4 regions of the Enterobacter sp. SA187 genome follow, and region 1 is predicted to be linked to each of the others. Evidence: predicted binding sites of a transcription regulator. Region 1 holds the regulator's gene; each other region holds the start of a gene.
What was found. Region 1 encodes CRP, which controls carbon source genes, mostly activating them, when cyclic AMP is high. Its sites were predicted from a motif close to ATGTGANNNNNNTCACAT; they were not measured.
Positions count from the first base shown of each region.

Region 2: a site for CRP is predicted at 1,952-1,969, ahead of udp (uridine phosphorylase). Genes of this name have one in related genera too.
Region 3: a site for CRP is predicted at 1,808-1,825, ahead of aaeR (HTH-type transcriptional activator AaeR). Genes of this name have one in related genera too.
Region 4: a site for CRP is predicted at 1,731-1,748, ahead of BMF08_RS15450 (sugar transporter). Genes of this name have one in related genera too.

Region 1 is NZ_CP019113.1:755,134-759,178, reverse strand. Features, by position in the region: gene BMF08_RS03845 (YccS/YhfK family putative transporter) at 1-827, opposite strand, end outside; gene crp (cAMP-activated global transcriptional regulator CRP) at 881-1,513, opposite strand; gene BMF08_RS03835 (OsmC family protein) at 1,819-2,223, shown strand; gene BMF08_RS03830 (phosphoribulokinase) at 2,346-3,215, opposite strand; gene BMF08_RS03825 (YheU family protein) at 3,239-3,457, opposite strand; gene BMF08_RS03820 (hydrolase) at 3,458-4,045, opposite strand, start outside.
Region 2 is NZ_CP019113.1:1,396,286-1,400,330, reverse strand. Features, by position in the region: gene rmuC (DNA recombination protein RmuC) at 1-921, opposite strand, end outside; gene udp (uridine phosphorylase) at 1,067-1,828, opposite strand; gene BMF08_RS06720 (dienelactone hydrolase family protein) at 2,097-2,909, shown strand; gene BMF08_RS06715 (beta-glucoside-specific PTS transporter subunit IIABC) at 3,133-4,045, shown strand, end outside.
Region 3 is NZ_CP019113.1:643,150-647,194, forward strand. Features, by position in the region: gene aaeB (p-hydroxybenzoic acid efflux pump subunit AaeB) at 1-516, opposite strand, end outside; gene aaeA (p-hydroxybenzoic acid efflux pump subunit AaeA) at 522-1,454, opposite strand; gene aaeX (p-hydroxybenzoic acid efflux pump operon protein AaeX) at 1,462-1,665, opposite strand; gene aaeR (HTH-type transcriptional activator AaeR) at 1,843-2,772, shown strand; gene tldD (metalloprotease TldD) at 2,820-4,045, opposite strand, start outside.
Region 4 is NZ_CP019113.1:3,213,132-3,217,176, reverse strand. Features, by position in the region: gene BMF08_RS15460 (L-lactate dehydrogenase) at 1-841, shown strand, start outside; gene BMF08_RS15455 (PhzF family phenazine biosynthesis protein) at 844-1,641, opposite strand; gene BMF08_RS15450 (sugar transporter) at 1,822-3,018, shown strand; gene BMF08_RS15445 (MarC family NAAT transporter) at 3,057-3,722, opposite strand; gene marR (multiple antibiotic resistance transcriptional regulator MarR) at 3,910-4,045, shown strand, end outside.

The DNA of each region.
Region 1 (4,045 bases):
AGCCGGGCGGCGACCACCTGCGCGTTCCAGCGGATCACCGCTTCGGCGTGACTCTGCTCCACCAGTTTTTGCACTTCCTGGGGCTGATGCAGGCTGACGGAAATATGCTCCTGCAGGTCCAGCGCCACCTGAAACGCCCGCAGCAGGCGCTTGTAATCGTTATGCTGATTAGCGGCGAGCATGTGCATTTGCTGGTAACACTGGCTGATCAGATCCACGGCTTTCTGCTGACGCGCCAGCAGCGGCGGCAGGGCTTTTTCCGGATCCGCATGCTGGGTCAGCAGACTGTATTTAGCTTCGCAGTACTCCGCCAGCTGGCGGTAGAGCAGGCTTAAGGATTCGCGCAGCGGCTGTTCGCGCCACATCCAGAACCACAGCCAGTTAAACAGCCCGTACCACAGCGTGCCGGAGGCATAAATCAGCAGCGGCTCCCATACCGGCATATTTCCGGCAAGGCTTAAGGTAAAGATGGCGGCGATAAGCGACGCCGGCAGCAGGCGCGCGTGCAGGGCGCTGATCTCTGCCGTGACGCCAAGCAGCAGCGCCAGCCCGCCGAGGATCAGCGGCAGGGCGATGTTCTCCGCCAGCAATAGCTGCACCGCCAGGCTACAGCCCGCAAACAGCGAGCCGCCCACGATCAGGCGTTTGAAAAAGCGTTTATGGGGGGTATCGAGCCCGGCAATGTTGCAGCAGGCAGGAACGAGAGAGAACAGCAGCCCCTGTTGCAGGTGCCCGAAGGCGAGGCCGATGGCCACAGGGAGACACAACACCAGCGTTTGTCGCAGGGCGTAGTTAATTTCCGGGTGATAGATCAGCCTGCGCCACATGAGAATGCAAACAAAAACGGCGTCTCGCAGATGCAATACGCCGTTTGAGGGGCTTAGCGGGTTCCGTAAACCACGATGGTTTTACCGTGCGCAGAGATCAGGTTTTGATCTTCCAGCATCTTCAGAATGCGACCGACGGTTTCACGGGAGCAGCCAACGATCTGACCGATCTCCTGACGGGTAATTTTAATTTGCATACCGTCCGGGTGGGTCATGGCGTCCGGCTGTTTGGCCAGGTTCAGCAGCGTCTGCGCGATGCGGCCAGTCACGTCGAGGAAGGCGAGGTTACCCACTTTCTCGGACGTCACCTGCAGGCGGCGCGCCATCTGGGAAGACAGGCGCATCAGAATATCCGGGTTCACCTGGATAAGCTGACGGAATTTTTTGTACGAGATTTCTGCCACTTCACAAGCGGTTTTAGCACGTACCCAGGCACTGCGCTCCTGACCTTCTTCAAACAGGCCCAGTTCACCGATAAAATCTCCCTGGTTGAGGTAAGAGAGGATCATCTCTTTACCTTCTTCATCCTTGATGAGCACTGCCACTGAGCCTTTAACGATGTAATACAACGTTTCCGCTTTTTCACCCTGGTGAATCAGCGTGCTCTTCGACGGGTACTTATGAATATGGCAATGAGACAAGAACCATTCGAGAGTCGGGTCTGTTTGCGGTTTGCCAAGCACCATGCGCGGTTATCCTCTGTTATAAGCTGGCTCCAGAGCCAGGATGAACACTCTGCCTCTGGGGTTGCAATCATATGCTTCCCTGTTCCCGGGAAGTGGCCGTTCGAAAATCCAGCCTTTAATGTTTGATGTCGTCTGCATACATGTGCAACGTCAATGTATCACTGTAGCAGCCAGAATGTTTTAGCATAGCTTTTGCTGTGTGTCTCCTGGTGTCTCGCTTCAGCATGATGCAGGTCGCCTTCCGTTGCGAGAATTGTTATGTGCGCGTAATCTGAAGGGAAATTTACCGCGCCGGAGCGAATAAAATGCAAGCAAGAGTCAAATGGGTAGAAGGTTTAACGTTCCTGGGCGAGTCTGCTTCAGGCCACCAGATCCTGATGGACGGCAACTCAGGCGATAAAGCGCCAAGCCCGATGGAGATGGTGTTGATGGCCGCCGGGGGATGCAGCGCCATTGACGTGGTATCCATTCTGCAAAAAGGGCGTCACGATGTGACGGATTGCGAAGTCAAACTGACCTCCGAGCGCCGTGAAGAGGCGCCGCGTCTGTTCACGCACATCAATCTGCACTTTATCGTCACCGGCAAAGCGCTGAAAGAAGCGGCGGTAGCCCGCGCGGTGGATCTGTCGGCAGAGAAGTATTGTTCGGTGGCGCTGATGCTGGAAAAAGCCGCCACTATCACCCATTCGTTTGAGGTGATTGAGGGGTGATTTTTGGTGCACGTCAGGTGGCGCTGCGCTAACCCTGCCGGATGGCGCTACGCTTATCCGGCCTACAAAAGCTTAATCTGTAGGCCGGATAAGGCGTTCACGCCGCCATCCGGCACAAAAAATCACTCGATTTTCTTGCCTTCCATCAGCCGCTGCACCAGCGGCAGCATGATCAGCTCCATCGCCAGCCCCATTTTTCCGCCCGGCACCACTAATGTATTGATGTGGGAAATGAATGAGCCCTGCAACATCGCCAGCAGCCAGGGAAAATCGATGCCTTCCAGATTACGGAAATGGATCACCACAAAGCTTTCGTCCAGCGACGGGATCGCTTTCGCGGCGAAGGGGTTGGAAGTATCCACGGTCGGCACGCGCTGGAAGTTAATGTGCGTGCGGGAAAACTGCGGCGTAATAAAGTTGATGTAGTCTTCCATCGACCGCACCACCGAATCCATCACCGTTTCCCGTGAATGCCCGCGCTCGCTGGTATCGCGCACCAGCTTCTGGATCCACTCCAGGTTAATGATCGGCACCACGCCGACCAGCAGATCCACATGGCGCGACACGTCCTGCTGTGGCGTCACCACGCCGCCGTGCAGCCCTTCATAAAACAGCACGTCGGTAGGTTCAGGCAACGGTTGCCACGGTGTGAAGGTGCCCGGCACCTGATTCCACGGCACTGCCTCATCGTAGGTATGGAGATATTTACGTGACTGGCCGGTGCCGGTCAGCCCGTACTCGATAAACGTCTGCTCCAGCAGCCCGAAGTCATTTGCTTCCGGGCCGAAATAGCTGATATGCCGTCCGGCATCGCGCGCTTTACGGATCGCCATGTCCATTTCCGGGCGCGTGTAACGGTGAAAGCTGTCGCCTTCCACTTCTGCGGCGCGCAGATCCAGTTGCGCGAAAATCTTACGAAACGCGAGGCTGGTGGTGGTGGTTCCGGCTCCGCTGGAACCCGTTACGGCAATCACCGGATGTTTGGCAGACATAGCAACGCTCCCTAAAACTGGTTTTATTCGCGAAACTGCTTCTTCGGCATGATGTTCACCGTTTCATGCAGTTCAGACCACACCAGCACCGCTTCTCCGGTTTGCAGCTGGCGCTTAACGTCGGCGACCTTTTGTTCAAGTGAACGCTCATGTTCACCATAATCGGTGCCTTCACGCAAGACAAAGCTCTCGATCAGGCTGTCGAGCGTCTCTGTTGCCAGATCCTGCCAGGGGATAATCATTTACGCCTCCAGATATGTTGTCAGCCAGTCGGGAATGCGCTTTTCCAGCCACATTTCCGGGCGGCGCAGCGTCCCGCCCACAAAGCCCACGTGCCCGCCGTGTTCCGTCAACTGATACTCCACGTTGGGCGGTAAATAACCCGCCGCCGGAATAACATTATGATCCATAAACGGATCGTCTTTGGCATGAATGATAAGCGTCGGCTTGCGAATCTTCGGCAACACCGGCATGGCGCTGCACTGACGATAATAGTCGATGGCGTCGGTAAAGCCGTGGATACGGGCGGTGATCAGATCGTCAAAATCCCGGATGCGGCGCATACGACGCAGGCGGGTAAGATCAACCGGCAGTGAATCCGGATACGCCTTCAGCTTGCGCATCGCGTTGCCCTTTAACAGGTTCAGCAAATAGTGCTGATAAAAGCGCGAAAAGCCTTTATCCATATGATAGCTACAGGCTTCCAGCACCAGCGGAGCCGATACGATCACCGCAGCATTGAGCGGCAGATCGGGTTCATTTTTGCCCAGCAGACAGCCGAGCATATTACCGCCGAGGGAAAAACCCACCGCTGCCGTGGGCGCTGCGCC
Region 2 (4,045 bases), 640 kb from region 1:
ACGCAGCCCCGGCAATTGCTGATAATCCTTGCGGCCCAGCAGACGAATGTGGCTGCGCACCGAGGCGAGGTGCTCCTGCAACGCGGTTTCGCGGGTATAGTCTTCTTCGGCGTTAAAATAGCGCTCGTAGGCCACCAGCGTCATTTTGGCGTCAATCACCACGTCTTTACCCTGCGGCAGACGGACAATCACATCCGGCTGCATACGCGCCCGCGCGTCGGTCTCGATACTGACCTGGGTTTCGTACTCATAACCGTGCCGCAAGCCGGACGCCTCCAGCACACGGGTTAACACCACTTCGCCCCAGTTGCCCTGGGTTTTGTTATCGCCCTTGAGGGCGCGGGTGAGGTTCACCGCTTCCTGCGCCATCTGCGCGTTCAGTTGCTGGAGATTGCGGATCTCGTGCGCCAGCGTGTGCCGCTCGCGCGCCTCCTGCCCAAAGCTGTCCTGTACCTGACGACGAAAACCGTCCAGCTGTTCGCGCAGCGGCGTCAGTAAACTGCCGAGGCTCTGGCGGTTCTGCTCATCCACCCGGCGGTTGCTCTGTTCAAAAATGCGGTTGGCGAGGTTTTCGAACTGCTCGCTGAGGCGCTGTTCACTGTTGATCATCTGGCGGATTTTGTCTTCCGCATGCAGTTGGGTGGATTCAAGACGGGTGGTGACTTCGCGCAGATCGGCTTCCAGCGAGGTATTAATTTCCCGCAGGCTGCGCAGTTCGTTATTCAGCAGTTCGCACTCGTTGCGCCAGTGCTGGTTCTGCGCCAGCTGTTGTCTGGCCGCGCTTAATTCGATGTCCAGTTCCCGGCGATCTTCGAGCAGATCGGCCCGCAGCTGATCGGCGCGCGATTTCATGGCCAGCCATCCCAGCATGACGCCGCCCAGCAGCGCTGCCGCCACGCTTAACAGTATTGAAATATCCACATCTTCCCCTGCAAAAATCACTGTCCGGTGCAAAGTAAGATTGTGCTGTACAGATGTCCACCTGGGAAGGGATTTCCTGCGAGGCGCTACGCAAAAAGAAAGGGCCGAATGGATCGGCCCTGGAAATGGAGGTAAAAAACGCGAACTACAGCAGGCGACGCGCCGCTTCCACAACGATTTTCACCGCGTGACTTTCGGTCTGCTTCATGGTTTCCGCGTTCGGGATCTCCTGCTGGGTGCGGTTAACGATCACGCCCGCCACCATACCGGCGCGCAGGCCCTGGCTTGAACACATGGTCAGCAGCGTGGCGGATTCCATTTCGTAGTTCATTACGCCCATGGACTGCCACTCTTCCATGGAACCTTTGTAGCGTTTTACCACGCGGCCAGAGAAGGTGTCATAACGTTCCTGACCCGGATAGAAGGTGTCAGAAGAGGCGGTCACGCCGATGTGCGTGGTGGCGCCGACGGACTTCGCCGCCTCGACCAGCGCCGTGGTGCAGGCAAAATCAGCGACGGCCGGGTATTCCATCGGCGCAAAGTGCAGGCTGGCGCCGTCAAGGCGTACAGAGGCGGTGGTCACCAGCACGTCGCCGACGTTAATGTGCGGCTGGATCGCCCCGGTGGTGCCGACGCGCAGGAAAGTACGAATGCCCAGCTGCGCCAGCTCTTCCACGGCGATAGAGGTGGACGGGCCGCCGATACCGGTGGAGCACACGATCACCGGCTTGCCGTCCAGTTCAGCGCGCCAGGAGGTGAATTCGCGGTGCGATGCCAGCTTAACCGGCTTATCCATCAGCGCGGCGATCTTTTCCACTCGCTCCGGGTCGCCAGGGACGATGGCAAGCGTAGCCCCTTGTAAATCGTTTTTAGTGAGGCCGAGGTGAAAAACATCAGACTGTGACATAGGTGACTCCTCTGTAGATCGGTTTGTCAGAAGTAGCAAAAAGGTACTTTACAGAAGCTGCACGTTAAATTTCGTGACAACCATCACCGCCAATAAAATTGTTTGCAGTGGTTTTCCATAAAATAGTGATATACATCACATTAACATGTTCGTCAGCCGGGCACTCCTCAAAAGATAGCCGCTTTCATGAGCGCTGTATTTTAGACGGCTGACTATAGTTATTTATTGCGCTACTTTTTTGCACCACTACAAGGGTACGGAGATCGCCATGACCACTGACAAACAACCCGGCTTTGCCCCTGCTGCTTCGCCCCATGCCTCCACCGCCATCACGACTGCTGACGACGGTATTGTAGCGGGTCTGACGTCCATCCCCTCGCGGGGAGACAATATGCCTGCCTACCACGCCCGTCCGGCAGAGGCTGCCGGCGCGCTGCCGGTGGTGATTGTCATCCAGGAAATTTTTGGCGTGCATGAGCACATCCGCGATCTCTGCCGTCGCCTGGCGAAGGAAGGCTATCTTGCCGTGGCGCCGGAGCTCTATTTCCGTCAGGGGGATCCGAATGCGTATGACGATATTCCGACCCTGTTCAGCGAACTGGTTTCAAAGGTGCCGGACGCGCAGGTGCTGGCGGATCTGGATCACGTCGCCAACTGGGCTGCGCGCAACGGCGGCGATCCGCACCGCCTGCTGGCGACCGGTTTTTGCTGGGGCGGCCGCATCGCCTGGCTGTATGCCGCGCACAATCCGCAGCTGAAAGCGGCGGTGGCGTGGTACGGCAAACTGGTGGGGGATAAAACCATGAACTCGCCGTCGCATCCGGTGGATATTGCCACCGAACTCACCGCCCCGGTGCTTGGTCTTTACGGCGCGCAGGACTCCAGTATTCCGCAGGACACTGTCGATACCATGCGCCAGGCGCTGCGGGCGGCTAACGCCACGGCGGAAATCGTGGTTTATCCCGATGCCGGGCATGCCTTTAACGCCGATTATCGCCCGAGCTACCACGCCGAATCCGCGCAGGATGGCTGGCAGCGCATGCTGACCTGGTTTGCACGCTACGGCGCGAAAAAAAGCTGAAACTGCACCTCGTCGCCCGTTCACAAAAGGGCGGCGAGTTGTTAATCAGCTCACAGTTATGCATCGTTCGCGCGGTGGATGTTTGACTTTCAGTACGTTCTGCGACGATATAAAAGGCTAAGGCGTGTTACTACGTTACGTAGGCAAGACCTGAAGCCTTCCCTCTCTGCACAGTGGGGGAAGGCTTCAGGTTTTTTTTTGCGCCAAATAAATGAGGCCTGATATGAACCACTTACAGACAGCTCTGGATATCATCGCCCACATTGGGGGCGCAGAAAACATTGCCCATATTGAGCACTGCTCCACACGGTTACGGCTCAGCCTGCACGATAACGCCAGAGTGGATCAGCCCGCGCTGGAAAGCATTCCCGGCGTGTTAGGCATACGGGTCAACGTACAGTGTCAGGTGATCATCGGCCACGACGTCGTGCAGGTTTACGATGCGGTAAGATCGCTTGTGGGCGCGCCGCAACAGGCCACACCGTCCGCAACCGATAAAGTCAGCCGTGGCGCAAAGATAGTGGATTTTGTGATCAGCGTTTTTCAGCCGCTGGTGCCGGCCATTGCGGGCGGCGGCGTGCTCAAGTCGCTGCTGCTGTTGCTGGATCTGATGGGCTGGCTGACGCGGGACTCATCCACCTATAAAGTGCTGGATAACATCGGTTCCGCACCGCTCTATTTCCTGCCCATTCTCGTCGCCATCACCACCGCCATGAAGCTGAAAGTTAACGTGCTGGTGGCGGTGTCGGCGGTATCGGTGATGGTGCTGCCCGCCATGTCGAAGCAGCTGGCAGAAGGCGCGACCTTTTTATCGCTTGATTTACAGAACGTTGCCTATGCCTCGCAGGTATTCCCGGCGATTTTATGCGTGCTGTTTTATGCGCAGACGGAAAAAATCTTCAACCGCTACTCCCCCGGCGCGCTGCGTATTTTTCTCTCGCCGATGCTGTCGCTGCTGGTCACTGTCCCCGTTACGCTGCTGATTTTAGGCCCGCTGGGTTACGAACTGGGGGCCGGACTGGCAACGGTGATCTTATGGCTCTACGGCAAACTGGGATTCGTGGCGACGGGCCTGCTGGCAGCGGCGTTACCCTTTATGGTGGCCGCCGGAATGCACAAACCCATGCTGCCTTACG
Region 3 (4,045 bases), 110 kb from region 1:
GATGGAGCGGGGTGAAAACAGCAAATCGGCGACGATGGCACAAACGATCCCCAGTACGATCTCACTGCATCGCTCCACCGCAAACTGCGGCGTGAGTAATGGCTCGTACTGAATGGTGATGACGATGATCAGCGCCGTATAACCCGCCAGTCCCCAGGCGTAGGAGTTTTCGACACGCACCAGCGAGGAGACCCAGGTACAAAATCCGGCCCAGATACAGCAAACCACCAGCATCAGCAGCGGCGCGCGGATCATCAGAATAATGATGGTCAGCGCCGCCACGCAGCCGATAAAGGTGCCGATAATACGCAGCATGCCGCGGTAACGGATCGCCCCGGAGTAAGGTTCTCCCCCCGCCGCAAACGCCGGGCCTGCGGCAACGATCGCCGCCGTCAGCACTGCCCAGCGTGGGGTTTCAAGCTGGAAGTGAAAGCCGACGAACAGCGCCAGCACAATGGCGCACGCCAGTTTCAGGGCGAAGCGAATGTGCTGTGTGGCGATGGAAAAAATGCCCATCATGCTTAACCAAACTCACGCAGACGATGAGCCAGTTTACGGAAGAAGGAGTCCTGGCTTTCGTCCCGGTCTTTTTCACCGGTGATCACCACCGTGGCCGTGGTCCCGGCGGGCCAGACATTCTCTTTCTGATTGTCCAGGCGAATACGCACCGGCACGCGTTGCGCCAGGCGGACCCATTCAAGATTGGAGTCAATGGTCGCCATGCCTTTGGCGTCACGGCTGCTGCTGGCGTTGGTGACCCCGGCGGCGACGCTGTCTACCGTGCCTTTAAGCACCCGGTTACTGCCCAGCGGCGTAATTTCGGCGCGATAGCCGGTTCGCACACCTTCCAGCTTGGTCTCTTCCATATAGGCGAGTACATAAAATGAATTTTGTTTGACCAGCGCCACCGCCGTCGAACCGCGGGTTATAAATTCCCCGGTATAGACGTTCAGGTTGGTCACCCAGCCTGCGGCCGGGGCGCGGATAACGGTACGTTCGAGATCGAGTTTTGCCAGATCCAGCGTCGCCTGCGCTTTCGCCTGCTGGTGGATCACCGTCTGCAAGACGTTGTTGGACTGCTCGATCTCCTCGCGGGACATCGCCTGGATGCCTAATTTATTACGACGTCCGGCTTCGCGGCGTTTTTCACTTGCCAGCGCGCGGTAGTACGCCACGTCAGCCTCGGCTTCTTCGACGGCTTTTTGATAGCGCGGCCGGTCGATGGTGAACAGCACCTGGTCTTTCTGCACCAGCTGGTTATCGTGAACCTTCACATCGGTGATCAGCCCCGCGACATCCGGCGCGATGGCGACCACATCGGCACTAAAACGCGCGTCACGCGTCCATGGCGATTCGGTGTAATAGACCCATGCGCGAAAGATGGCGATGAATGCCAGAATAACCATCACCACGGTGATGGCGGTACGGGTAAAATTTCTTGTTAGTGTTTTCACATCTACCTCAGTCGAACAGGCGCGTCAGTAAATAAAATAAGCAGCAATATAGCGCTGTATTAAACAATGCCGGGTGCCAGACAAAGTCATAGATACCTGTCGGGAGCAGCAGACGGCGCACCAGCCAGAACAGCGCCAGTGATATAAGTAACTCAAAGAATATCGGTGGGAACGACAGACCGAACACCACGACCACGGGAAACAGACTCATGTTGACCTTGATTAACGCATGCAGGAGACAATTATTATTCACGTCACCGCAGGGATTAGGGCCAGAAAGGCCAGGCGAGAGTGACGTATCTATTATTCAGCTAACTATATATTAGCGTAACTGTTATGCTGTCATCTATATAGTGTGATCTAAATCACTTTTAAGCCAGAGTGAACAATGGAACGATTAAAACGCATGTCGGTGTTTGCCCGCGTCGTCGAACTGGGTTCGTTCACCGCTGCCGCGCGACAGCTGCATATGAGCGTCTCCTCTATCAGCCAGACCGTCTCGAAGCTGGAAGATGAGTTGCAAGTGAAGTTGCTTAACCGCAGCACCCGCAGCCTGGCGCTGACCGAAGCCGGTAAAATTTATTATCAGGGCTGCCGACGGATGCTGCATGAAGTACAGGACGTGCATGAACAGCTCTACGCTTTTAATAACACGCCCATCGGTACGCTGCGCATCGGCTGTTCTTCAACCATGGCGCAAAATGTCCTCGCCGGGATGACTGCCCGGATGCTGAAGGATTACCCCGGCCTGACGGTGAATCTGGTGACGGGGATCCCCGCCCCCGATCTTATTGCCGACGGGCTGGACGTGGTGATCCGCGTGGGGGCATTGCAGGATTCGAGCCTTTTTTCCCGCCGTCTGGGGGCGATGCCGATGGTGGTGTGCGCCGCGAAAAGCTATCTGGCGCAGTACGGCATTCCTGAAAAACCCGCCGATCTGAGCAATCACTCCTGGCTGGAGTACAGCGTGCGCCCGGATAACGAATTCGAGCTGATCGCCCCTGAAGGGCTATCCACGCGCCTGATCCCGCAGGGCCGTTTTGTCACTAACGATCCGATGACGCTAACCCGCTGGCTGACCGCCGGGGCCGGAGTGGCCTATGTGCCGCTGATGTGGGTGATCGATGAGATCAACCGCGGCACGCTGGAGATCTTATTTCCGCGCTACCAGTCAGATCCACGCCCGGTTTACGCCCTTTATACCGAAAAGGACAAGCTGCCGCTCAAGGTGCAGGTGTGTATTAACTATCTGACGGATTATTTTGTTGAGGTGGCGAACCTGTTTCAGGCGATGCGCGGACGGGCGAAAGAGAAATGATGTAGGCCCGGCAAGCGCAGCGCCGCCGGGCAATTTCACGCAATAAATTACGCCGTACCGCCTACGGTCAGGTTATCCACTTTCAGCGTCGGCTGACCCACACCGACCGGCAGGCTCTGCCCTTCTTTACCGCATACGCCCACGCCGCTGTCGAGTTGCAGATCGTTACCGACCATCGACACCTGCTGCATGGCTTCGATACCGGAGCCGATCAGCGTGGCGCCTTTCACCGGCGTCGTCACTTTACCGTTTTCAATCAGATAAGCTTCGGACGTTGAGAAAACGAATTTACCGGAGGTGATATCCACCTGACCGCCGCCAAAGTTTGGCGCGTAGATGCCGTATTCGACGGATTCAATAATCTCCTGCGGCGTGGATTGCCCCGCCAGCATGTAGGTATTGGTCATGCGCGGCATCGGTAAATGGGCATAGGATTCGCGGCGGCCGTTACCGGTTGGCGCGACGCCCATCAGACGGGCGTTCAGCTTGTCCTGCATATAGCCTTTCAGCACGCCTTTCTCGATCAGCACGTTGTACTGGCCTGGCGTACCTTCATCATCAATTGCTACCGAGCCGCGACGATCGTGCATCGTGCCGTCATCAACGATGGTACAGAGTTCGGAGGCCACCAGCTGGCCCATCTGTCCGCTGAACACGGAGGTGCCGCGACGGTTGAAGTCCCCTTCCAGACCGTGACCGACCGCTTCGTGCAGCAGCACGCCCGGCCAGCCCGCGCCCAGCACCACCGGCAGCGTACCGGCAGGGGCCGCCACGGCGGAGAGATTAACCAGCGCCATACGCACAGCTTCTTTCGCCCACGCATCCGCACGGACTTCACCGCCCGCATCGGCGAGGAACCATTCATAGCCGAAACGACCGCCGCCGCCGCTTGAGCCACGCTCGCGCTTGCCCTGATCTTCCACCTGCACGCTGACCGACAGACGAACCAGCGGACGGACATCCGCCGCCAGCGTGCCGTCAGTCGCGGCCACCAGGATCAGTTCATAAACACCGGTGAGGCTGGCATTCACTTCCTGTACGCGCTTATCTGCGGCACGGGCCACCGCATTCACGCGGCGCAGAATGTCTAGCTTCTCTTCGCGGGTCATGCTTTGCAGCGGATCGACGCTGGTATAGAGCGCGCCATACTCCACCGCGCCCAGGGTTTTCACTTTACCGTCGCCGCTGTCGCGCACGATAGTGCGTGCCGCCTGCGCGCTCTGTTCCAGCGCCAGCAGGCTGATCTGATCGGCGTAAGCAAAGCCCGTTTTTT
Region 4 (4,045 bases), 2.0 Mb from region 1:
GGTGGACGTTAACCAGGAGCGCGTGGCCGGACATGCGCAGGATCTGGCCGATGCCGCCGCTTATATGCCGGGCATGATGACCCTTTCCACCCGTGAAGTAACGGACTGCGCAGATGTGGATATCGCGGTGATCACCGTTTCCGGCGGCGCGCTCAAACCCGGCCAGACCCGTCTTGATGAGCTGACCGGCACGGCGCGTATCGTGCAGACCATTGTGCCGCAGATGATGGCTAACGGCTTTAACGGCATTTTTCTCGTCGCCACCAATCCCTGCGACATCATTACCTGGCAGGTGTGGAAGCTTTCCGGGCTGCCGCGCAATCAGGTGATCGGCACCGGCGTCTGGCTGGATACCACCCGGCTGCGCCGCACGCTGGCGGAGGCGCTGGACATTGGCGCGCAGAGTATTGATGCCTTTATCCTCGGCGAGCACGGCGACACCCAGTTCCCGGTGTGGTCGCACTCTTCGGTTTACGGCTCCCCCATTGCCGAGGTGTACCAGCGGAAAACCGGGCAGCCGCTGGATGGCGACCAGCTTGCCGCGAAGGTACGGCGTCTGGGATTTGATATTTACGCCCGTAAAGGCTGCACCGAATACGGCATTGCCGGCACCATCGCCGAGATCTGCCGTAATATCTTTACCGGCAGTCACCGGGCGCTGGCCATCTCCTGCATTCTGGACGGAGAGTACGGCATGAGCAATATCGCCATAGGCGTACCCGCCGTGCTGGCGCAAAGCGGAGTACAGCAGATCATTGAATTACAGCTGGCGGACGATGAGCTGACGCTGTTCCGTCACTCCGCCAGCGTCATCGCCGCCAATATCGCCCGCCTGCCGTAAGGTTAAGGCTGTTTCAGCTGAATGCGCCCGGTGAGGTAGGTGGTGGCCTGACCCGCGATGCTCACCCGCTCGCCGCGCCATTCACAGCGCAGATCGCCGCCGCGGGCGGAAACCTGACGGGCCGCAAGGTGCGTTCTGCCAAGCTTCTCGCCCCAGTACGGAATCAGCATACTGTGGGCGGAGCCGGTGACCGGATCTTCCGCCACCGCTTCGCCGGGGCAGAAAAAGCGGCTGACGAAATCATGGTTATCCCCCCGCGCGGTGACGCAGACCATTTTGCCAAGCGGTATCATGGCGGCGATATCCGGTTGCAGGGCTTCCACCTGCTGCTGATTTTGCAGCACCACCAGATAATCCCGTGCGGCGCGCACTTCCACCGCATGGTCGATGCCCAGCGCGCTGAACAGCAATGGCGGGAGGTCCTCCACCGGCTGCGTCTGCCAGGCCGGGAAATCCAGCGTCAGCCAGTCGCCATTGTGGGAGACGCTGAGCGGGCCGACGAAGCGGGTGGTGAAAGCAATTTCCGTATCAGGATGCCCCAGATGGTTAAAGATCACGTGCGCGGCGGCGAGGGTCGCGTGGCCGCAAAGGTCAATCTCATACTGGGTGGTGAACCAGCGCAGCTCATAGCCGTCATCATGGCGCACAAAGAACGCCGTCTCGGACTGGTTATGCTGTTTCGCCATCTTCAGCAGCGTCTCATCCGGCAGCCATTCCGTTAATACGCATACCGCCGCCGCGTTACCGCCAAAGGCGCGGTCGCTGAACGCATCAACCATATAAAAATCAATTTCCTGCATTGTCTGCTCCTGTTGCGGATCCCGATGGCTACCATGACATAAGGCACCGCAGCGCGCAGCCGTTTTTATCGGTCAGCGCAGGCAGGAAAATGAGATCTAAATCACAAAACGGCTGTATTTTCACCACTAATCGTTTTAAGATCGCCGTCTTCCCTTATTGCATTCACGCCTGAGAAATTTATGACAACCAACACGGTATCACGCCGGGTCGCGTGGCTACGGGTGGTTACGCTTGCCATTGCGGCCTTTATTTTTAACACCACGGAGTTCGTCCCCGTGGGGCTGCTCTCTGATATCGCGCAGAGCTTTGGTATGGAAACCGCGCAGGTCGGAATTATGTTGACCATCTACGCCTGGGTGGTGGCGCTGCTGTCGCTGCCCTTTATGCTGCTCACCAGCCAGGTGGAACGGCGTAAGCTGCTGATTGGCCTGTTTGTGCTGTTTATCGCCAGCCATGTGCTGTCGTTCCTCGCATGGAACTTTACCGTGCTGGTGGTAAGCCGTATCGGCATTGCCTTTGCCCATGCGATTTTCTGGTCGATCACCGCGTCGCTGGCGATCCGCCTCGCCCCGGCGGGCAAACGCGCCCAGGCGCTGAGCCTGCTGGCCACCGGCACCGCGCTGGCGATGGTGCTCGGCCTGCCGATTGGCCGCCTCGTCGGGCAGTATTTCGGCTGGCGCACCACCTTCTTTATTATCGGCCTCGGGGCGCTCATCACCCTGCTGTGCCTTGTCAAACTGCTGCCGCGTCTGCCGAGCGAGCACTCCGGATCGCTGAAAAGCCTGCCGGTGCTGTTCCGCCGTCCGGCGCTGATGGCGATTTATCTGCTCACCGTGGTGGTGGTGACAGCGCACTATACGGCCTACAGCTATATCGAGCCGTTTGTGATGACGGTCGCCGGATCGAGCGCCAGCTTCGCCACCCTGCTGTTGCTGGTGTTGGGCGGGGCGGGCATCATCGGCAGCGTGCTGTTCAGCAAGCTGGGTAACGCCCACGCCTCAGGGCTGGTGAGCGGTGCTATCGCCCTGCTGGCGCTGTGCCTGGCGCTGCTGCTCCCCGCGGCAGCCAGTGAAATACATCTGGCGGTGCTGAGCCTGTTCTGGGGCGTGGCGATCATGATCATCGGCCTTGGTATGCAGGTGAAGGTGCTGTCGCTGGCGCCGGATGCCACCGACGTGGCGATGGCGCTGTTCTCGGGGATTTTCAATATCGGCATTGGCGCGGGTGCGCTGGTGGGCAATCAGGTGAGCCTGCACGGGTCGATGAGCGCTATCGGCTATGTGGGCGCGATCCCTGCGCTGGCGGCGCTGATCTGGGCGGTGCTGATATTCCGCCGCTGGCCGACGGCGCTGGAAGAGCACGCGCCGACCGTCTGAATTGCCAGCCCCTCACCGCCAGGTCAGGGGCTGTTTTTTTAATGGTAAGTGGTGATGATTTCCAGCACGCCATTAATGATGAACTGCACCCCCATACAGACCAGCAAAAAGCCCATCAGACGTGAAATCGCTTCGATACCGCCTTTGCCCACCAGCCGCATGATCGCCCCGGAACTGCGCAGGCTGCCCCACAAAATCAGCCCCACCAGCGCAAAAATCAGCGGCGGCGCGACGGTGATCACCCATTCCGGAAACTCGCTGGAGTGGCGCACAGTTGAGGCGGAACTGATGATCATCGCGATGGTTCCTGGCCCGGCGGTGCTGGGCATTGCCAGCGGGACAAAGGCGATATTGGTGTCCGGCGCATCCTCCAGCTCTTCAGATTTGGTTTTCGCCTCCGGCGTTTCATGGGCTTTCTGCTGCGGGAACAGCATACGGAAGCCGATAAAGGCGACGATCAGCCCGCCCGCAATTCGCAGACCGGGTATCGAAATACCAAAGGTGTTCATCACCAGCTGCCCGGCGTAGTACGCCACCATCATGATGATAAAGACATACAACGAGGCCATGCGCGCCTGTTCGTTGCGCTGGGCGTTGTTCATGTTCCCGGCAAGGCCGAGAAAGAGCGCAACCGTGGTTAAGGGATTCGCCAGCGGCAGTAAAACCACCAGTCCGAGGCCAATCGCCCGAATAAGATCCAGCATGAAAATTTCACTCCTGTGATGAGGTAAATACCCGTCAAGTATATCTGTAAAGGGGGGCGAGGAGCAGAAAAGTGACAGGACGTGAAACGTTTTAGCAATTCGTGGCATTCGGCGATTCATTCAGTTGACTTATACTTGCCCCGGCAATAATATCCGCCGTGATTACTTACTTGCCGGGGCAACCATCGTGAATAACACAAGTGACTTGTTTAACGAAATCATCCCACTTGGCCGTCTTATTCATATGGTTAACCAGAAAAAAGATCGCCTGCTTAACGATTACCTGTCGCCGCTGGATATTACCGCGACGCAGTTTAAAGTGC